DNA from 4 places in the Geodermatophilus sp. URMC 61 genome. Region 2 is predicted to be linked to each of the others. Evidence: predicted binding sites of a transcription regulator. Region 2 holds the regulator's gene; each other region holds the start of a gene.
What was found. Region 2 encodes LexA, which represses DNA repair genes until DNA is damaged. Its sites were predicted from a motif close to TCGAACANNTGTTCGA; they were not measured.
Positions count from the first base shown of each region.

Region 1: the regulator LexA is predicted to act here: its motif matches at 1,220-1,235, upstream of ACU610_RS04040 (DUF6504 family protein).
Region 3: the regulator LexA is predicted to act here: its motif matches at 1,602-1,617, upstream of ruvC (crossover junction endodeoxyribonuclease RuvC).
Region 4: the regulator LexA is predicted to act here: its motif matches at 2,125-2,140, upstream of ACU610_RS12190 (DUF222 domain-containing protein).

Region 1 covers NZ_JBRFHZ010000002.1:852,484-857,556, forward strand. Annotated here, with positions in the region: gene ACU610_RS04030 (GNAT family N-acetyltransferase) at 1-584, opposite strand, end outside; gene ACU610_RS04035 (YbaK/EbsC family protein) at 581-1,093, opposite strand; gene ACU610_RS04040 (DUF6504 family protein) at 1,328-1,642, shown strand; gene ACU610_RS04045 (SAV_6107 family HEPN domain-containing protein) at 1,642-2,127, shown strand; gene ACU610_RS04050 (DNA polymerase III subunit alpha) at 2,124-5,073, shown strand, end outside.
Region 2 covers NZ_JBRFHZ010000002.1:2,917,412-2,922,484, forward strand. Annotated here, with positions in the region: gene nrdR (transcriptional regulator NrdR) at 1-357, opposite strand, end outside; gene ACU610_RS13540 (hypothetical protein) at 807-1,454, opposite strand; gene ACU610_RS13545 (LysM peptidoglycan-binding domain-containing protein) at 1,583-2,248, opposite strand; gene lexA (transcriptional repressor LexA) at 2,644-3,342, shown strand; gene ACU610_RS13555 (hypothetical protein) at 3,461-4,516, opposite strand; gene ACU610_RS13560 (phosphatase PAP2 family protein) at 4,488-5,073, opposite strand, start outside.
Region 3 covers NZ_JBRFHZ010000002.1:986,103-991,175, forward strand. Annotated here, with positions in the region: gene pdxT (pyridoxal 5'-phosphate synthase glutaminase subunit PdxT) at 1-606, shown strand, start outside; gene ACU610_RS04645 (YebC/PmpR family DNA-binding transcriptional regulator) at 707-1,459, shown strand; gene ruvC (crossover junction endodeoxyribonuclease RuvC) at 1,639-2,205, shown strand; gene ruvA (Holliday junction branch migration protein RuvA) at 2,267-2,905, shown strand; gene ruvB (Holliday junction branch migration DNA helicase RuvB) at 2,902-4,026, shown strand; gene yajC (preprotein translocase subunit YajC) at 4,182-4,517, shown strand; gene secD (protein translocase subunit SecD) at 4,532-5,073, shown strand, end outside.
Region 4 covers NZ_JBRFHZ010000002.1:2,634,020-2,639,092, reverse strand. Annotated here, with positions in the region: gene ACU610_RS12205 (NAD-dependent epimerase/dehydratase family protein) at 1-565, shown strand, start outside; gene ACU610_RS12200 (glycosyltransferase) at 562-1,320, shown strand; gene ACU610_RS12195 (DUF6223 family protein) at 1,241-1,654, opposite strand; gene ACU610_RS12190 (DUF222 domain-containing protein) at 2,157-3,383, shown strand; gene ACU610_RS12185 (carboxymuconolactone decarboxylase family protein) at 3,687-4,250, opposite strand; gene ACU610_RS12180 (winged helix-turn-helix transcriptional regulator) at 4,457-4,744, shown strand; gene srmL (PheS-related mystery ligase SrmL) at 4,867-5,073, opposite strand, start outside.

The DNA of each region.
Region 1 (5,073 bases), 2.1 Mb from region 2:
GTGCGGTCGGGCCGCGGCGCCGGGGGCGGCAGCGGCAGGCGGGCGCCGAGGATGGCGAAGGGGCGCGAGTCGCCGGGGAAGCGGTGGTTGCGGGCCAGGTCGACGAAGCCGTCGGCGTGGTACAGCCGGAAGGCCTTGGTGTCGTTGTCCGGGGTCGACAGCAGCGCCGCCGGGTAGGGCAGGCCGGCCACCAGGGCGTGCAGCAGCTGGCGGCCCAGCCCGCGGCTCTGGTGGTCGGGGTGCACGTGCAGCTCGCAGACCTCGAAGGCGCCGGGCAGCCAGCGCTTCGCCGTCCGCCGGTCGAGCGCGGCGCGCACCTGGTCGTGCCACCACTGGCCGGGCGCGACCAGGTAGCCGTAGCCGAACCCGACGAGGACCTCCCCGTCGGGGGTCTCCACGAAGGCGCCGACCGCGCGGAACCCGGGGCGCTCGGTGTGCTGGATCGCGTAGCCGTACCGACCGGCGACCACCGAGGGGCTGTAGCCCATCGCCTCGCCGTAGATGGCCAGCGCCTCGTGCATGTGGTCGCGCAACCAGTCGGTGGGCAGCTCGGTGACCCGCGCCGCGGGGGTGGTGCCGGTCATGACGCGGTCGCCTCCGGCAGCTCGGTCGGGCCGTTCCCGACCTCGGCGGGGGTACCGCCGGTCAGCCGCAGCAGCTCCTCGTAGCTGGTGGGGAAGACCGCGTGCGGGTGCCCGGCCGCCGCCCACACCTGGTCGTAGCGGGCGAGCTCGACGTCGACGAGCGTGCCGATCGGCTCCGGGTGGCCGATCGGGGCGACGCCGCCGATGGGCTGGCCGGTGTGCCGGCGCACGAAGTCGGCCGACGCCGGGCGCACGTCGCGGACGCCGAGCAGCGCGGCCACCTTGGTGACGTCGACCCGGTGGGCGCCACTGGTGAGGACCAGCAGCGGCGCGCCGTCGGCGTCGAACAGCAGGCTGTTGGCGATGGCCCCGAGCGGGACGCCGAGCTCTCCGGCCGCCTCGGCGGCGGTGCGGGCGCTGCCGCTCAGCTCGAGCACCTGCCCGGTCGCGCCGGCCTCGGCCAGGAGGGCGGAGATGGCGGCCACCCGGGGGTGCTCGGGTCGGCTCATGCGTCGATCCTGCCATCGGCCAGGGCGGTCCGCTCCGGGCCCGGTCCCCCGTCCGGCCGGGCCCGGCGCACCCGGCCGCGCGTTCCGCTTGACGTCGTCGGTGCCGTCGGGTCTACTCGACGCAGTTCGAACACGCGTTCGAATTGCGTCGGCCTCCCGCCGCACCTGGGTCCTTCCCCACCCGGTGCGGCGGGCCGGGGCCGGTGGGGCGGCGGAGCGGGTGGGGAGTCTGTCATGAGCCGGGTGCTGAGCGGGGTCGGCGAGGAGGTGCGGGTCGAGCGCGGGCCGCTCGGGCCGGCGCAGTTCTGGCGCGGGCAGTCGCGCTACGTCGTGGGCGAGCTGCTCGACTCGTGGGTGGAGACCGCCCCGTGGTGGCAGCGCGGTGCCGCGGGAGCCGGTGGCGCCTCCGCCGAGCTGGTCGCCAGCCGCGAGGTGTGGCGGGTCGAGGCGGTCCGGGCCTGGCGGTCGCGGATGAGCTTCGCCGGCGTCTTCGACCTCAGCTGGGAGTCGGCGGACAACCGCTGGTCGCTCGTGCGGGTGCACGACTGATGGGAGCCGTCCGCGTCATGGCCGACCAGCTGCCGCTGCCCCCACCGCTGCCCTCGGCCGCACGCCAGCTGCTCGACCAGGCCTCCCGCGCACTGGCCGAGGCGGCCGCGAGCGCCGACGCCCGGCAGCGCTACGCCACCGCCCACCTGAGCGCGCTGCGCGCCGCGGCCGCGGTGCTGGCCGCCCGCACCCGGCCGGAGTCCGGGCGGCGCCGCCCGCGCAGCGCCTGGGTGCTGCTCGGCCAGGTGGCGCCCGAGCTGGGGGAGTGGGCCACCTTCTTCGCCGCCGGCGCGGCCAAGCGGGCCGCCGCCGAGGCCGGGTTGTCCCACGCCGTCACCGACCGCGAGGCCGACGACCTGGTCCGCGACGTGCGCGCCTTCCTCGCCGTCGTGGAGAACGCCCTGGGCAGCACGCCGCCGCCGGAGTCGCCCCGGCGCGCGCGTCCCCGGGTGGTCGGCGGGTCCGAGCACCGGCACGGGAGGTGAGACCCGACCCCTTCGTCCACCTCCACGTCGCCTCGGGCTACTCCATGCAGTACGGGGCCAACCACCCGGCCGACCTGGTCGAGCGGGCGGCCGAGCACGGCATGCGGGCCCTGGCGCTCACCGACCGCGACGGGCTCTACGGCGCGGTGAAGTTCGCGCTGGCCTGCCGGGCAGCCGACGTGCGGCCACTGTTCGGGGTGGACCTGGCAGTGACGTCCTCGGTGGACTCGACCGTCCCACCGGCCCTGGCCCCCGTGGTCGGTGGTGCGCACTCGGCGCAGCGTGCACGGGGCCGCCGGCCGGGCGCGCCGGACGACGCACCCGGCCGCACCGGCCGCCGCTCGCCGGCGCGCGGTGGGTCGAGCGTCGACCCGCGGCTGCCCCGCGTCACCTTCCTCGCGCGGGACGGTGCAGGCTGGCGGTCGTTGTGCCGGCTGACCAGCGCCACCCACCTGCGTGGCACCCGCGGAGAGCCGGTGAGCTCGCTGGCGCTCGCCGCCGAGCACGCGACCGGGCTGGTGGCCCTGCTGGGCCCGGACTCCCCGGTGGGCCGGGCGCTGGCCGCCGGACGGGCCGACGTGGCCTCCGCCCGGCTGGCCGCCTGGCGCGCGGTGTTCGGCCCCGGCTCGCTGGTGCTCGAGGTCGTGCACCACCGCGGCCGGGGCGACCGCTCCCGGGCGCAGGCGCTGCTGCGCTTCGCCGCCGCGGAGGGAGTCCCGGCGGTGCTGACCAACGCGGTCCGCTACGTCGAGGCGCTCGACGCGCCCACCGCCGACGTCCTGGACGCCGCGCGCCGGCTGGTCCCGCTCGACACCCGGCACGTCGACCGGCGCACCGCCGAGGGTTACCTCAAGTCGGGCAAGGAGATGGCCGAGGTCGCCGAGGACCTCGTCGGCCCCGACCGCGATGCGGCGCTCCGGCTGCTGGAGCGCACCGCCCGGCTGGCCGAGCAGTGCACGGTCGACGTCCGGGCCGACCTCGGCGTCGGCACCGTGCGCTACCCCGAGCTCGACGTGGTCACCACCCCGGCCGAGCAGGGGATGGGCCCCTCGGCGGTGCTGCGTGCCCGCTGCGAGGCCGGGCTGGGCCGGCGGGGGATGGCCCGGACGGCGGAGGTGGCCCGGCGGCTGGACGACGAGCTGGCGGTCATCGACACGCTCGGCTACCCGTCCTACTTCCTCACCGTCGCCGACGTGGTCGACCTCATCAGGAGCCTGAGGGTCCGGGCGGCAGCGCGCGGATCGGGTGCCGGCAGCCTGGTCACCTACCTGCTGGGCATCTCCGACGTCGACCCGATCCGGTACGGCCTGCTGATGGAGCGCTTCCTCTCCCCGCTGCGCCACCAGCTGCCCGACGTCGACATCGACGTGGAGTCCGCGCGCCGGATGGAGGTGTACGACGCGGTCCTCGGCCGCTTCGGCGCCCACCGGGTCAGCTGCATCTCGATGATGGACACCTACCGGGTGCGGCACGCCATCCGTGACGTCGGCGCCGCGCTCGGGCTGCCGCCGGCCGAGGTGGACGCGGTCGCCAAGGCCTTCCCGCATATCCGGGCCAACCAGGTGCACGCCGCGCTCAAGGACCTCCCGGAGCTGCGGGCCAGTCGGCTGGGCGCGCGGCGCGGCGGCGGCACCGGCGACCTCGACCTGCTCTTCGACCTGGTCGCCCGGCTCGACGGGCTGCCCCGGCACATCGCGCTGCACCCGTGCGGCGTGCTGCTCTCCGACGCCACGCTGCTCGATCGCACCCCGGTGGAGAACAGCTACCTGGGCTACCCGATGAGCCAGTTCGACAAGGACGACGTCGAGGAGCTCGGGCTGCTCAAGCTCGACCTGCTCGGCATCCGGATGCAGTCGGCGATCGCGCACGCCCTCGACGAGGTGGCCCGGGTCGACGGCGAGACCGTCGACATCGACGCGATCCCGCGCGACGACCCGACGACGTTCGAGCTGATCCGCAGCACCCGGACCCTCGGCATGTTCCAAATCGAGTCCCCGGGGCAGCGGGAGCTGGTCGGCAAGTTCGGGCCGGAGACGTTCGAGGACATCGTCATCGACATCTCGCTGTTCCGGCCCGGCCCGGTGAAGAGCGACATGGTCACGCCGTTCCTGCTGGCCCGGAACGGCTGGCAGGACCCGGTCCACCCGCACCCCGACCTCGCGCCGCTCCTCGAGCAGACCGCCGGCGTCGTGGTCTTCCACGAGCAGGTGCTGCAGATCGTGGCGCAGATGACCGGCTGCGACCTGGCCGAGGCCGACGAGGTCCGCCGGGCGCTGGGGGACCGGGAGCTGCACGCCGAGGTGCGGGCCTGGTTCATGCCCCAGGCGCTGCAGCGCTATCCGGCGGAGGTGGTCGAGGAGGTGTGGGAGGTGCTGGTCGCCTTCGGCTCCTTCGGCTTCTGCAAGGCCCACGCCGCGGCGTTCGCGCTGCCCACCTACCAGTCGGCGTGGCTGAAGACCCACCACCCGGCGGCCTTCCTCGCCGGGGTGCTCACCCACGACCCGGGCATGTACCCGAAGCGGCTGATCCTCGACGACGCCCGCAACTTCGGCGTCCGGGTGCTGGGCCTGGACGTCAACGCCTCCGCCGGCACCTACCGGGTCGAACGGCTCGGGTCCGACACCGACCCTGAGGCTGGACCTGAGGTCGAGGGTGAGGGCTGGACCCGGCCGGAGTGGATGCCCGCGGCGATGCCCGACCCGTCCCGCTACGGCATCCGGCTGTCCCTGGCCGACGTGAAGGGCATCTCCGCCGACGAGGTGGAGCGGGTCGTCGCCGGGCAGCCCTACCGCTCGCTCACCGACTTCTGGCACCGGGCGTCGGTGTCCCGGCCGGTGGTGGAGCGGCTGGTGCTGGCCGGCGGGTTCGACTCCCTCTACGGCTTCGGGGTCCGTGACCGCGAGGCCGGCCGGCCCACCCGCAGCCGCCGGCAGGTCACCCGCCGCG
Region 2 (5,073 bases):
GACCTCGTCCAGTTCCCGGAGCGGCCGGAGGATGGCCAGCCCCACCTCGTGGCTGGGGACCTCCGCCGCGCCGGTGGCCCGGATGGCGTCCTCGACCTGCTGGGCGAGCTGCTGCAGCTGGTCCTCGTCGACCGGCCGCCCCTGGCAGGCCCGGCGGACGCCGGCCACCACCTTGCTGCGGTTGAACGGCTCGCTCACGCCGCTGCGCTTGACGACCGCGAGGACGGCCTCCTCCACCGTGGTGAAGCGCCGCCCGCACGCGGGGCACGACCGGCGGCGACGGGTGGTGGCGCCCTCGTCGGCCTCGCGCGAGTCGATGACGCGGCTGTCGGGGTTGTGGCAGAAGGGGCAGCGCACGGCCGATCCCCTCCCCTCGTGACGTGCCCCGGCGCAGGGTCCGCCCGGGCGCCGCGGGGGCCGCCGGAGCGGTCGGTGCGGTGGAGCCGGGAGACCGCCTGTGGAGCTCCCTGGGGACATCCGGTGGACGCCGTGGGGAGGACCTGAGGATCGGCCTGTGGACGGCCTTACAACGGTGCAACTACTAGATGTAGGGGAACCCTAGGTCCGGCCCCACTAGATCTGCAAGCCGAACACCAGGCGCGTCGTCCGTCGAGATGACTTCCTGACCACCCGCGCGCACCCGTCACACGCGCCCCGGGACACGCCGGGGAACGCGCTGCAGCGCTCGCGCGAGACGCCGGTCGGGTGTGGGGAACGACCGACCCGAGCCCCCTCGGAGGAACCGCGGGCCGGGCGTGCGGCGCCGGGCGCAGAGGTGCCGTGCGGGGTGCGGAGAGGCACCTGCCTCAGGCGCGGACGGCCTCGCCGGGCCGCACGAGACGGGGGCTGGACACACGGTCGCCGAGCCGCAGGGGGCGGGTCAGGCAGTCGGCCTCGGCCGCGCGTGGCATGAGCACCGTCGCGTCACCCGGCGCCGGGCCCGAAGCCTGCTCCGGCTGTTCCGGCTGCTCCGACGCGTCCGCCGCCCGGTGACGCCCGACCCGGTGCCGGCCGGCAGCCACACCCGCGGGGACGGCGGGTTGCTCGGCGGTCACGTCGCCACCGTGACGGCGGCGGCAGGCGGGCGGAGCCGACACAGGGAGGACGCCCGCCACCCGCTGCTCACGGGCGGCGGCCTCGCTCAGCGACAGCAGCGGGACGGCCGAGGCGCCCGGCAGCAGCTCCTCACCGAGGTTCACGAAGGGGTTGATCCCGCCGTCCGGTACCAGCACCTGCGCCGGGCGGGTCTCCGACAGGCGCACCCCGGCCAGGTCGGTCCAGGTGTCACGGTCGACGCCGGCGACGGCCACACGCACCCACACCTGGCACGCACCCTGACCGTCGTGCCGCCAGCCCAGCAGCGACCCCGGCCACCAGGCGCCTTCGACGAACACCTCGCAGCGCTGCGACTGCTGCGTGAAGACGGCGGCCCGGTTGCCTGAGATCGCTGACACGGAGCTGACGGTAAGTCGCCTTTCAGCGACAGAGCGTCAGCGACTCGGCTCGACGGATTGACGAACATCGCCGCCGGCTCTTGTCGCTCCTCGACCGCCCCCTCGAGTGACCGGTGACCGTGCGCCGCTCAGGGGAGCTCGAGGACCTGGCCGGGGACCAGGGCGGAACCCTCCAGGTCGTTGAGCTCCTCGATGGCGTCGACCACCGTGCGCACGTCCTGGTCGGCCCCGGCGAGCTCCCCGGCGATCGACCACACCGTGTCGCCGGGCTCCACCACCACACTCCGCTCCCCGGCCAACTGCAGCCCACCGCCGTCCGCGCCCCGCACGAGCGGGGCGACGACCGAGCCGAGTGCGACGGCACCACCGAGGGCCAGGACGAGCGCCAGTCGGCGCCCCCGGCGGGTCAGGCGCAGCCGCGGGCCGGCAGCGCGCCCGGGGACGGCGCGACCGCCGCGCACCGCGCCGGCCGGCACTGGGCGGAACACGGCGGGACGGGCACCCGAGGAGGTCGACTCCCGGCGGGCCGGAGCCCGGCCCGCACCCCGGGCCGGAGGAGCCGGGTCCGCGGGCCGCGGCTCCGGACCCGCGGGGCGGTCGGGCACCGGCCGCAGGTGACCGGCGACCCGAGGACCGGTGCCGGCCAGACTCGTCACAACAGGCGTCCGCGAGGAGCGCCCGGGCACAGCCCCCGGCCGGCCCGCGAGACCGCCGTCCAGCGCCCCGAGCAACGGCCGCCAGGGGACCTGGACCGCCGCGTCGAACTCCAGCACGGCCTGCCGCACGCTCGCCATGACCTCTCCTCTCCGTCGACCGGACACCGATCGAACGCACGTTCGATCGAACGTCTGTGCGGTGTCTACCGCATCCCGGTGACGTGGTCGACCCGACACCGCACACGCGCGCTTCGAACACACGTTTGAAGTAACGACGCCGAAGCGCTACGGTCCGGAGCAGCACCCGTCCGCCGTCGCCGCGAGGTCGCCGGCGGGGCCGGGGCCGACAGCGCTCCGAGCTGGCGGAGCCGGCCCGGACCGGCTCCCCGGGCGGGCGCAGGACGACAGGGCCGTGGCGACACGGCCGGCGAGGAGGAGACGTGGCGGGCACGAGCGGGACGTCGGGCAGCGGTGTCCGGGGCGGAGGCGGCTCGTCGCGGCGCGCGTCCGGGAGCCGGACCGCAGCACCGCAGGTGGCCGAGACGGCCTCGGTGCGCCCCTTCCCCGACCGGGGGGAGAGCGGCGACGGGCTCACCCAGCGACAGCGGCGGGTCCTCGAGGTGATCCGCGACTCGATCGAGCGGCGCGGCTACCCGCCCTCGGTGCGGGAGATCGGCGAGGCCGTGGGGCTGTCGTCGGCCTCGTCGGTGGCCCACCAGCTCAGCGTGCTGCAGAAGAAGGGCTGGCTGCGCCGCGACCCCAACCGCCCGCGGGCCCTCGACGTCCGCCTGCCCGGCGACACCCCCGGCGCGCCCGCGCCCACGGTCGTGGCCCCCGCCGCTGCCGAGGACACGCCCGCCCCCACCTACGTCCCGCTCGTCGGCCGGATCGCCGCCGGTGGGCCCGTGCTGGCGGAGCAGGCGGTCGAGGACGTCTTCCCACTCCCCCGCGAACTGGTCGGCGAGGGCACGCTCTTCATGCTCAAGGTCACCGGTGACTCGATGGTCGAGGCGGCCATCTGCGACGGTGACTGGGTCGTCGTGCGCCAGCAGCCGACCGCGGAGAACGGCGAGATCGTCGCTGCCATGATCGACGGCGAGGCGACGGTGAAGACCTACAAGCGGCGCGACGGGCACGTGTGGCTGCTGCCGCACAACCCCGCGTACGAGCCCATCCCCGGCGACGACGCCACCGTGCTCGGCCGCGTCGTCACGGTGCTCCGCCGGGTCTGACCCCGTCCCGCCGGCGCCGCGACCACCGCGCCGGCGGCCGGGCGTACCACCGTGCCCGTCGGGCGCCGACCGGCGGGCACGCGGGCGCGGGCGGAGCGCCCGAGCACGGAGCGAGGTCTCAGTCGCGCCGGCGCACGAGCTTGCCCCCGAGCCAGACGAGCACGCCGGCCACGACGGCGGCAGCGACCGCCGCCGCCACCGGAGGTGGTCCGCCGTCGCCGGACAGCAGGCCGGCGACCGTGCCCTCCGCGGGCGCCGCCTCCGACGAGCGCGCCGCCGGGGCCGGCAGCGGCACCACCGTGACGTCGCTGGGGAGTCCCTCCCCCGCGACGACGAGCGCCGAGGAGTCCCCGGTGAAGCTGATCGCCTCGCCCTGGGCCGCCTCGGGCAGGGCGACCCGGCGCGGCTCCCCCGCCAGCGCACCGGCCACGTCCGAGCCGGTCAGCTGCCAGACGTAGGCGTCGGTGTAGGTGCGCAGCGCGATCCAGCGCTCGTCGGGCGAGACGGCGCCGCCGGTGACCATGAGCTGACCGGCGCGGCCGACCGGGCCGCCCGGCGTCCCGGTCAGCACGAACTCCACCCCACCGACCTCGGTGAGGCCGACGGTGCCTTCCTCGACGAGCGCCGACACCGGGCGGAACACCTCGCTGGCGCCCAGCACCTCCTTGGTCACCAGGTACGGCGTCCCGTCGGGGGCCAGCAGCAACGCCTCGACGTCCCGCGGGCCCTCGGGGTACGCCAGCCGGTAGACCGAGCTGCTGCCGTCGGCGTGCAGGGCCAGCAGGGCGACCGTCGGCCGGGTGCTGGTGTTGTCGCCGGTGTCGGCGAGCCAGACGGTCCCGTCGACGGCCAGCGCCATGTCCTCGGGGTCATAGGGGTCCACCGCCGCGGAGTGCACGGTGACCACCGCACAGGTCCCGTCGAGCACGTAGACGTCGAGCGAGTCGCCGCCGTCGTTGTGCACCAGCATCCGGTCGCCCACCTCGACCAACCCCGAGACCTCGGGCAGCCGGGGGTCGGTGAGCTGGCAGCGCGTCGCGGGTGTGGCCGGGTCGGCCGGCGCGGCGGACGCGGGCAGGGCGGGGCCGAGGGCGAGCGTCAGCGCGAGACCGGTCCCGGCCGCCAGACGTCGCCTCCTGGCCCCGCTACGCGGACGACCGGCCAGCTCGGGCACTGACCCAGCGTGACACCAGGACCGTGTCGAGCAGGTGAACCACGCCCAACAGCAGGATGCCGACCGCCGCCCCGACCACGGCATCGGTGACCCAGTGGAAGTCCAGGGACACCATGGCCACGCCGGTGGCCACCGGGCCGACGACGCTGAGCACCCGGGCGGTCTGCTGCACCCACCCGGCGAGCCGGTACTGCACCACCTGCCACCGGGCCACCCCCCACATGAGCACGGCGTTGGCGACGTGCCCGGAGGGGTAGGAGGCGCCGTCCCGGTGGAAGAACGACCCGGGGTAGGCCGGCGCCGTCCGGCCGGTCCCGAACTTGAACGAGTAGACGACGACGGTGAGCAGACCCAGCGCCAGCAGCACCCGCAGCAGCGGGACGACGGTGCGGAACCGCCACGCGAGGTAGCCGACCAGCCCGGCCAGGACGATGAGGATGAAGCCGCGCCCACCGAGCTGGGTCACCGCCCACACCGGCCAGTAGGCGGCCGAGCCCTGCAGGTCCCAGCCGCTGACCACCTCGGAGACCCGCAGGTCCATCCGCTCGAGCACGCCG
Region 3 (5,073 bases), 1.9 Mb from region 2:
CGCGAGCACCTCGCGATCCTCCCGGAGCTGGGTGCCGAGGCGGTGACCGTCCGCCGTCCCGAGGAGCTGGCCGCGGTCGACGGGCTGGTCATCCCGGGCGGGGAGTCGACGACGATGGCCAGGCTGGCCGCGCGGTTCGGGCTGCTCGAGCCGCTGCGCGCGGCGGTGGCCGGCGGGCTGCCGGTCTACGGCTCCTGCGCCGGGATGATCATGCTCGCCGACCGGCTGCTCGACGCCCCGCCCGACCAGGTCACCGTCGGGGGCCTCGACGTGACGGTGCGGCGCAACGCCTTCGGCCGGCAGGTGGACTCCTTCGAGTCGGAGGTGGCGCTGGAGGGCCTGCCCGGTGGACCGGTGCACGCGGTCTTCATCCGGGCGCCGTGGGTCGAGCAGGCCGGGGAGGGCGTGCAGGTCCTGGGCCGGGTCGTCGGAGGGCCGGCCGACGGTAGGATCGTCGCGGTCCGCCAGGAGAACCTGGTGGCCACCAGCTTCCACCCCGAACTGACCGGGGACCGCCGGGTGCACGCGCTGTTCGTCGACATCGTCCGACGCCACCTGGCCGAGAGGGCCGGCGTTGCCGGCGAGGAGAAGGGACAGCCGTCGTGAACGAGCTCGTGAGTCCACCAATGGGCACGGTCGGCCGGCCGCGGACGCGGCCGACGAGCCGGCTGCACCTCCCGCTCGCGGGGGACAGCGGGGAGGACTCGTGAGCGGCCACTCCAAGTGGGCGACGACGAAGCACAAGAAGGCCGCGATCGACGCTAAGCGCGGCAAGCTGTTCGCCAAGCTGATCAAGAACGTCGAGGTGGCCGCACGCGTCGGCGGCGGGGACCCGGCGGGCAACCCGACGCTCTACGACGCCATCCAGAAGGCCAAGAAGTCCTCGGTCCCCAACGACAACATCGACCGGGCGGTCAAGCGCGGCGCGGGCCTCGAGGCCGGCGCCGCCGACTACCAGACCATCATGTACGAGGGCTACGCCGCGGGCGGGGTGGCCGTGCTCGTCGAGTGCCTCACCGACAACCGCAACCGGGCCGCCTCCGAGGTCCGCACCGCGATGACCCGCAACGGCGGCTCCATGGCCGACCCGGGTTCGGTGTCCTACCTGTTCTCCCGCAAGGGCGTCGTCGTCGTCCCCAAGGCCGGCGGGGTCGACGAGGACACGGTGCTCATGGCCGTGCTCGAGGCCGGCGCCGAGGAGGTGCGCGACCAGGGCGACTCGTTCGAGGTCATCAGCGAGCCGACCGACCTGGTCGCCGTCCGCACCGCGCTGCAGGACGCCGGCCTGGACTACGACTCGGCCGAGGCCGGGTTCGTCCCCAGCGTCACCGTCGAGCTGGACGAGGAGGCCGCGGGCAAGGTCTTCCGGCTCATCGACGCCCTCGAGGACTGCGACGACGTGCAGAACGTCTACGCCAACTACGACGTCTCCGACGAGGTGCTCGAGAAGGTCGGGTGAAGTCGAAGGACCCCGTCCTCCCCACTCCTCGCGAGCTCGGAGCGGGACCCGGGACGGGCCGACGGGTGCCTGAAGGGTGGCCGTTCCAGCACCTCACGTGGGCGTGTCGTGCCGTTCCGTCGTCCCGGGCGGCTACCGTGGGTCGAACACCAGTTCGGCTGACGTCAGGAGGCGCCTCCATGCGGGTGCTCGGCATCGACCCGGGCCTCACCCGGTGCGGGTGGGGGGTGGTCGACGGGCGTCCCGGCGCGCGGCCGACCGCCGTCGGCGTGGGGGTCGTGCGCACCGCCGCGGAGCTCGACCTGGAGCTGCGGCTGCTGGAGCTGCACACCGCCGTCACCGCGCTGCTGCGGGAGCACCGGCCGGACGTCGTGGCGATCGAGCGGGTCTTCACCCAGAACAACAAGGGCACCGCCACGGGGACGGCGCAGGCCGCGGGCGTGGCCGCGCTGGCGGCGGCGCAGGCCGACCGGCGGGTCGCCTGGCACACGCCCAGCGAGGTCAAGGCCGCCATCTCCGGCAGCGGCCGCGCGGACAAGGAGCAGGTCACCCTGATGGTCACCCGGGTGCTGGGGCTGGCGTCCCCGCCCAAGCCGGCCGACGCCGCCGACGCGCTGGCGCTGGCCGTCTGCCACGCCTGGCGCGGCCCGGCGCAGCAGCGGCTGGAGGTGGCCGCGCTGGCCGGCGGCATCGGCGCGCCGGTCGTGCAGCGGACGCTGCCGCGCTGGCAGGGGGTGTCGAGGTGAGCGCACAGCTGACCGGCGTGCCCCTCCGTGGCTGCGTGTCCGTCCCGACGGGAGTGCGACGGTGATCGCGAGTGTGAGCGGCCGGGTCGCCGCGGTCTCGCCGGACGGCGCGGTCGTCGAGGTGGGCGGCATCGGCCTGGCCGTGCAGTGCACGCCGGGCACCATCGCGCGACTGCAGGTGGGGGAGAGCGCCCGGCTGGCGACCAGCCTGGTGGTCCGGGAGGACTCGCTCACCCTCTACGGCTTCGCCGACGACGACGAGCGCCAGCTGTTCGAGCTGCTGCAGACGGCCAACGGCGTGGGCCCGCGGCTGGCCCAGGCCGTCCTGGCCATCCACCCGCCGCGCGAGGTGCGCCGCGCGGTGTCGATGGCCGACGTCAAGGCGCTCACCCAGGTGCCGGGCATCGGCAAGAAGGGCGCCGAGCGGCTCATCCTCGAGCTGCGCGACCGGCTGGGGACGACCTCGGTCGACACCCCGCTGGACGGCGCCGCGCCCACGGGCCTGCCCGCCGTCACCGCGGTCGCCCCGTGGCGGGACCAGCTGGCCTCGGCCCTGATCGGGCTGGGCTGGACCGGCAAGGAGGCCGACGCGGCGATCGTCCAGCTCGCCCCGTTGGCCGACGAGCAGGTCACCGCGACCGGCTCGGTGGAGGTCGCCGTCCTCCTGCGCCAGGCGCTGCGGCTGCTGGGCCGGGCATGAGCAGCCCCTTCGACCGCGGGCTGTCCGCGGAGCCGGCGGAGGGCCTGTCCCGCGACTTCTCGGTGGCGGCGGGGGCCGGCGACGAGGAGCGGGTCGTCGAGTCCGCGCTGCGCCCGCACTCGCTGGCCGACTTCATCGGTCAGCCCAAGGTGGCCCGCCAGCTGGAGCTGGTCCTCGAGGGTGCCAAGCGACGCGGCCGCCCGCCGGACCACGTGCTGCTGTCCGGCCCGCCCGGGCTGGGCAAGACCAGCCTCGCGCTGATCATCGGCTCCGAGCTGGGGACGTCGGTGAAGATCACCAGCGGCCCGGCGATCGAGCGCTCCGGCGACCTGGCCGCGATGCTGTCCAACCTGGCGCCGGGCGACGTGCTCTTCATCGACGAGATCCACCGGATCGCCCGTCCGGCCGAGGAGCTGCTCTACATGGCGATGGAGGACTTCCGGGTCGACGTCGTCGTCGGCAAGGGGCCGGGGGCGACCGCCATCCCGCTGGAGATCAACCCGTTCACGCTGGTCGGCGCGACCACCCGCGCCGGCCTGCTCACCGGGCCGCTGCGTGACCGCTTCGGCTTCGTCGGCCAGATGGAGTTCTACGAGCCGGCCGAGCTCGAGCGGGTGCTGGCCCGCAGCGCCGAGCTGCTGGGTGTCGAGCTCACCGCGGACGGCTCGGCCGAGATCGCCGGCCGCTCCCGGGGCACTCCCCGCATCGCCAACCGGCTGCTGCGCCGGGTCCGCGACTACGCCGAGGTGCGCGCCGACGGCCGGGTCACCCGCGCGGTCGCCCAGGCGGCGCTGGCCCTCTACGACGTCGACCACCTGGGCCTCGACCGGCTCGACCGCGCCGTCCTGGAGGCGCTGGTCATGCGCTTCGGCGGCGGCCCGGTGGGCGTCGCCACGCTCGCGGTGGCCGTGGGGGAGGAACCGCACACCGTGGAGGAGGTGTGTGAGCCGTTCCTCGTCCGCGCCGGCCTGCTGGCCCGTACGCCCCGCGGCCGGGTGGCCACCGAGGCGGCCTGGCAGCACCTCGGCCAGCCGCTGCCGCGCGGCGGCGTCCCCCTCGGTCGGGTCACAGCCGACCCACAGGCACCGGGTTCGTCGTCAGACACCCTGTTCGACGCCTAGACTGCGGAGCGCTGGCGCGCAACTCGTCCGGCGTCGCCGCGCGAGTCCCGCACGGTCGCCCGGATGCGCCGCGCCGCAGCCGACGCACCCGAGCGGTCCCGTCCCGGGCCGCACCCACCGCGGGCGGTACGCCGCGGTAGAGAGGCACATCTGTCGTGGAGTTGTTCCCGCTCGTCATCCTCGTGCTGGCCTTCGTGCTGCTCATCGTGGTGCCGGCGCGGCAGCGCAAGAAGATCCAGGAGCAGCAGCGGGTGCTGCAGGAGTCGCTGACCCCGGGCACGCCGGTCATGACGACGGCCGGTCTGCACGGCACAGTCGTCGCCCTCGGTGAGGGCACCGTCGACCTGGAGATCGCCCCGGGCGTGGTCGTGACCTTCGCCCGGCAGGCGGTCCTCGAGGTCCGCAAGCCCGCGGTGGCCGGCCCGGCTGCTGACGGCACGGCCCTGCCCGGCGACGACGCCGACGGCGGCCCGGCCGACCGCACCCGCTGACGCGGAGCCGCCTCGTGGCCCAACGCACGCTGCCCGCGCGCCGGTACTTCGGCGCCTTCCTGCTCGTCGTCGCCGTCCTGTACGGCCTCGTCTTCCTCACCGGCGACAGCCGCACCCCGCAGCTCGGCCTCGACCTGCGCGGCGGGACGACGGTGACCCTCACCGCGGCCACCCCCGACGGCCAGGCCCCCGACCCGACCGAGCTCGAACTGGCCCGCCAGATCATCGAGCAGCGGGTGAACGGCCTCGGCGTCGCGGAGGCCGAGGTGGTGACGGAGGGCGACGCGAACATCGTCATCTCCGTCCCGGGGGACGACGGCGACCAGGCGCGCGAGCTGGGTCAGACCGCGCAGCTGCGCTTCCGCCCGGTCGTCCAGGGCCCGGAGCCGGCCGCCCCGGCCGCGGAGGAAACCCCCGCCGCCGGGGAGTCCGCCGCACCCAGCGACGCCGCTGCGCCGACCGACGCGGCCGCGCCCACCGACTCCGCCGCCCCGACCGACCCGGCCGCGCCCACCGACTCCGCCGCACCGAGCGCGCCGACCACCCCGGCCGATCC
Region 4 (5,073 bases), 280 kb from region 2:
GTCCTCGACCGAGTACGCCGCCGCGTCGGTGCCGCTGGCCGAGGACGCGCCGCTGCACCCGCGGGGGTTCTTCGGCGCGACCAAGGCGGCCGGCTCGCTGCTGCTGCAGGCCGCCGCGGCCGAGCGCGGGGTGCGGTCGGCCGTGCTGCGCGCGTTCCAGGTGTACGGGCCCGGCGACCACCCGACCCGACTGGTACCGGTCGTGCTGGACGCCGCGCGCACGGGCGGGGTGGTCCCGCTGCCGGCACGGGTGAGCCGACGGGACTGGGTGTGGGTCGGCGACGTCGTGGACGCGTGCCTGCGGGCCGCCCTCGCCGACGACCTGCCACCCGGGCAGGTGCTCAACATCGGCACCGGCCGGCAGACCTCCACCGAGGAGCTGGTGTCCGTCGCGTCGCGGGTGACCGGGCGGCCGATCGCCGTCGCGGCCGGCGCGCACCCGGGCCGCGACTGGGACACCGACTGCTGGGTCAGCGACCCGTCGCTGGCGGCGTCCCTGCTGAGCTGGCGGGCCTCCGTCGACCTGGCCGAGGGGCTGGCCCGCACCTGGGCCGCGCTGTCGTGACCCGCGTCGCCGTCGTCGTCCCGGTGTACCGGAACGCGGCGACGCTGCCGGCTCTGGCCGCGCGGCTGGGTGCGGCGCTGGACGGTCGGGACTGGCGGCTGCGGCTGGTGGTCGACGCATGCCCGTCCGGTAGTGCGGAGGTGGCCCTCCGGCTCGCGGCGGACCATCCACGGGTCGCCGTCACCGGGCTGACCGTCAACGTCGGGCAGCACGCCGCGCTGCGGCAGGGCCTGGCCGACGAGCCGGACGCCGACGTCTGGGTGTGCATGGACGCCGACCTGCAGGACCCGCCGGAGGCCGTGCCGCTGCTGCTCGACCGGCTGGCAGTCGGCGACGTCGAGGCGGTCTTCGCCGGCCGGCGCGGCGCGTACGAGTCGTGGGCACGGCGGGTGACCGGCGGGCTGCACCGCCGGGTGGCCGCGCGGCTGACCGGCCTGCCGCCGGACGCCGGCGCCTTCCTCGCGCTGGGGCCGCGGGTGCGTGCGGCCGTGCTGGCTGCGGACGCCCCGAGCGTGGTGCTGGCCGTGGGGCTGGCCCGGCGGCCGGTGACCAGCGTGCCGGTCGTGCGGGACCCGCGGCCGGAGGGACGGTCGGCGTGGACGGCGCGGGCGCGGCTGCGGCAGTCGGTGCGCTCCCTGTGGTGGGCGCTGCGTCGGCGGTGGTCCGGCCGGGCCGTCAGACCCGACGCGGAGGAGGCGCGGGAGTCCCCGGCCGTGCGTCGCGTCGGGACCGGGCCAGGGCCAGCCCAGCGGTGACCACGCCGATCAGCCCCAGCACCACGGCCACGACGGCCCCGGCCAGCCCGTTGCCGGTGCCCAGGCCACCGGCGGAGTCGGCCGCGTGCAGGCCGCCGACGACGACGCTGCCCAGTCCCGCCACCAGGGCCACGGTGGCCCTGGCCCTCCCGTTCCCGGTGCCGGTGCCGGTGCGACCGGAGCGGGCCAGGGCCAGCCCACCGGTGACGACGCTGATCAGCCCCACCACGGCGGCCACGGTGGGCACGAGTCGTCCGGTGCCGATGTCGTAACCACCGGCGGCGACGGAGACGGATGCGGCCGTTGGTACGGCAAGTACATGCAGGACGGACATCGAGGTCCCTCTCGGTCGGGTGACGGTCACCGGCGGAGCGGCTCACGAGTCGTCATCGGGGAATGACCCGGAACTCCGCAGGCCCCGTCGTCGGACGGACGTTGACGATCGTCGCGGCGGGAGACCGGGGTGTCGTCCGTCTGCAGGCGACAGCGGACACACGGTTCGACGTAGCCGGCTCCCGCCGGACCGCGCTGATCGACGTAGGGGCCGAATGACGAGATCGGCGCCGCGTTCCTCCTCGGTCCGGGCACCGCCCGCAGCCGCGTCAGCCGTGCCATGGCGGAGCTCGGTGCCCGGGACGAGGTGCAACTCGGCGTCGGAAACGAGGTGCAACTGGTCGTCATCGCCCGCGAGACAGGACTCGATTCCCCGTAGCGACGGTGCGGTGTCAAGCGCGCCCGTCAACGTGTGGAAAAGCGACTGACCTGGGGATTCGTATTGGCTGGCGTGTCGCGTTGGGCTAGACTTCGAACACCTGATCGAACCGGCGGGAGGTGTCGTGGACGAGCTGATCGCCGGTCTCGACGCGCTGGCCGCCGAGGACCTCGCTCCGTTGTTCGGTCCGGCGCTGCTGGAGCGGCTGCGCCCGCTGCTGGCCGCGCAGAACGGGCTGGCCGCCGAGATCGCCCGCACCGTGCGGGAGGCCGAGGTGTCCGGGGCCGCGGAGGTCGACGGGCTCACGACCATGGCCTCCTGGCTGCGCGGGCACGCCCACCTGTCGGCCGCCGAGGCGGCGCGGGTGCTGCGCGCCGGGCGGGCGCCGGCGCACCTGCCGGCGATGGCCGCCGCGTTCGCCGCGGGTGCGGTGACCGGTGAGCAGGCCGGGCTGCTCGCCCGGGTCGCCGAGCCCGAGCACCTGGCCCGCGCCGCCGAGCAGGGCGTGGACCTGGCCGCGGTGGACGAGCTGCTGACCGGGGTGGCCGTCACGGCGCCGTGCGCCGACGTCGCCACGGCGGTGCAGCACTACCTGGACCGGCTCGACGCCGACGGCCCCGAGCCCGATCCCACCGAGGGCCGCCGGCTGGTGCTCACCCGGCGGCCCGACGGCGGGGTCACCGGCCGCTTCGACCTGGATGCGGTGGGCGGGGAGAGGCTGCAGGCGGCGCTGGAGTCCCTGGTGCAGGCCGGCCGGGCCGCCGCCGACGAGCGGACGCGGGGCCAGCAGCAGGCCGACGCGCTGGTGCAGCTGTGCGACAACGCCCTCGCGTCCGGCTCGCTGCCGATCCTGCGCGGGCACAAGCCCCAGGTCGTCGTTACCATCGGCATCGAGGACCTGGCCGGCCCCGCGGTCGGCCGGGGTGCCGCCGAGACCGGGTTCGGGGCGACCGTCTCCGCGGCGTGGGCCCGCGGGCTGGCCTGCGACGGGAACATCACCCGCATCGTGATGGGCCCCGACCGGGTGCCGCTGGAGCACGGCCGCACCGTGCGGCTGTTCCCACCCCACGTCCGCCGGGCCGCGGAGGTGCGCGACGGCGGCTGCGTGTTCGCCGGCTGCCCGGCGCCGACGCACTGGTGCGACGTGCACCACCTGCGGGCCTGGATCGACGGCGGGGCCACCGACCTGGACAACGCCGCCCTGCTGTGCGAGCGGCACCACACCAAGGTCCACCACGGCTTCCGCGTGGCGCGCCGACCCGATGGCCGATGGCGCACCTGGCGCCCCGATGGCACCGAGATCCTGATCGGCCCCCAGCGCACCGGACCACCCCTGGCCACCGCCGCCTGAACACAGCCGCCTGACCGCGGCTGCCCGGCTCGGGGCACCACGTGATCGTCGATGCCGGTGGGATGCCGCGTGCAGTGTCCCTGAGCGGGGCACCGCGCCGCGCAACGCGCACCGTGCGGGCCCATCGATCGGCCTCGGCAGGCAGTGCCGGGTGGTCGAGCGGTGCTCGCCCGGCTGCAGGCCTCTGAGGGGCTGTGCACCTGCTGCGGGCACCGCTCCGACCTGCGCCTCGGCCTGTCCCGGCCGGCCTGAGCCCTGATCTGCTGTCCGCTGCTCCCCGCCGTCCCGGGAGGAGCCGTGAAGTCAGGGGAGCAGGTCGGCCAGCCGCGGGGCCCAGTCCTCGGGCTCCACCCGCGCGGCATTGGCCGCAAAGCTGATCGCGTGATACCAGCCGGCGAGCAGGAACAGGTCGAGCAGCTGGGCATGGGTGAACTCGGCAACCAGCCGAGGCCAGAGCTGGTCGTCGATGGTGGCCGAGTCGTGCAGTGCATCCACCGCCTCCAGGAGGACCGCGTCGTGGGTGGTCCAGCAGGGGTCGGAGGGTGAGCCGTGGGCGATCGAGCGCACCTGCGCACGGGTGAGCCCGACCCGGTCGGCGTAGCAGGCGATGTGCACGCCCCACTCGTAGTCGCAGCCGCAGCGCGCGGTGGTCCGATCGATCACCAGCTCACGGTCGCGCACGCTCAGCGACAGCTGCCGGCTCAGGTAGTAGCGGCCCCAGGCGTTGAGTCCCGCGGCCATCGGCAGGTTCCGCACGAACGTCCGGAACAGTCGGATGGGCTCCTGGCCGGGGGGCATCAGCGTCGCGAGGCGCTCGGCGACCTCCGGTGGATACGGCTCGGACAGTGGCTCGATGCGTGGCGTCACCTGGGGGCTCCTCGTGCTGCATCGCCGGTCAGCGGCCGGCCGTGATCGGGCGGGCCGTCCCACGAGCGTTTCTTTTTCCGAAACGCGAGCCATGCTAGCGTTTCGTTTCCAGCAACACAACGAGATCGCGGGAGCCGTCCGTGGCGTCGTCGAGCAGTCCTCGGCCGGGCCGTCCGGTCCGCGGTTCGACCACTGGCCGACCGCTCATGGCGACCCTCGATCTGCTCGGTCGACGCTGGACGCTGCGGTTGTTGTGGGAGCTGCGGGACGGACCGGTCGGCCCGAGGGCGGTCCTGGCCAGCTGCGACGGACTGTCCTCCTCGGTGCTCTACCGGCGCATCGGGGAGCTGGACGACGCGGGCCTGGTCGAACGGCTCCCCGACGGGAGCTACGCGCTGACCGACCTGGGGCAGGAGCTGGGTGAGGCGATCTCACCGCTCAGTCGCTGGTCCGAGAAGTGGGCGCGTCGCCGGCCGTCCGGCCCGGCCGATTGAGCGCGGCTCGAGCGCGCAGGAGCGTGCTGAGCGGCCATGCCCGGGGCGGCCTGCCCCATGGCAGTGCACGAGCGTCCCGTTCCGGCGGCCCGACGAGGACGAGCCCGTCGATCACCGGTGCGTCAGCGCGCGGCCCACTCCGCACGTGGTCCGCGGTGCACGGCCGCGTAGACCTGGTCGCGCAGCTCGTTGGCGCGCTGGTCGGTCAAGGTCCGCGACAGGGGGCGCAGCACCAACCGCAGCAGCACGTTGACCTGGTCCTGGCGCAGCCCGAGTCGCCGTCGCGCGGTGTCGGGGAGGTCGGCGTAGCCGGTGCTGGACAGGACGGT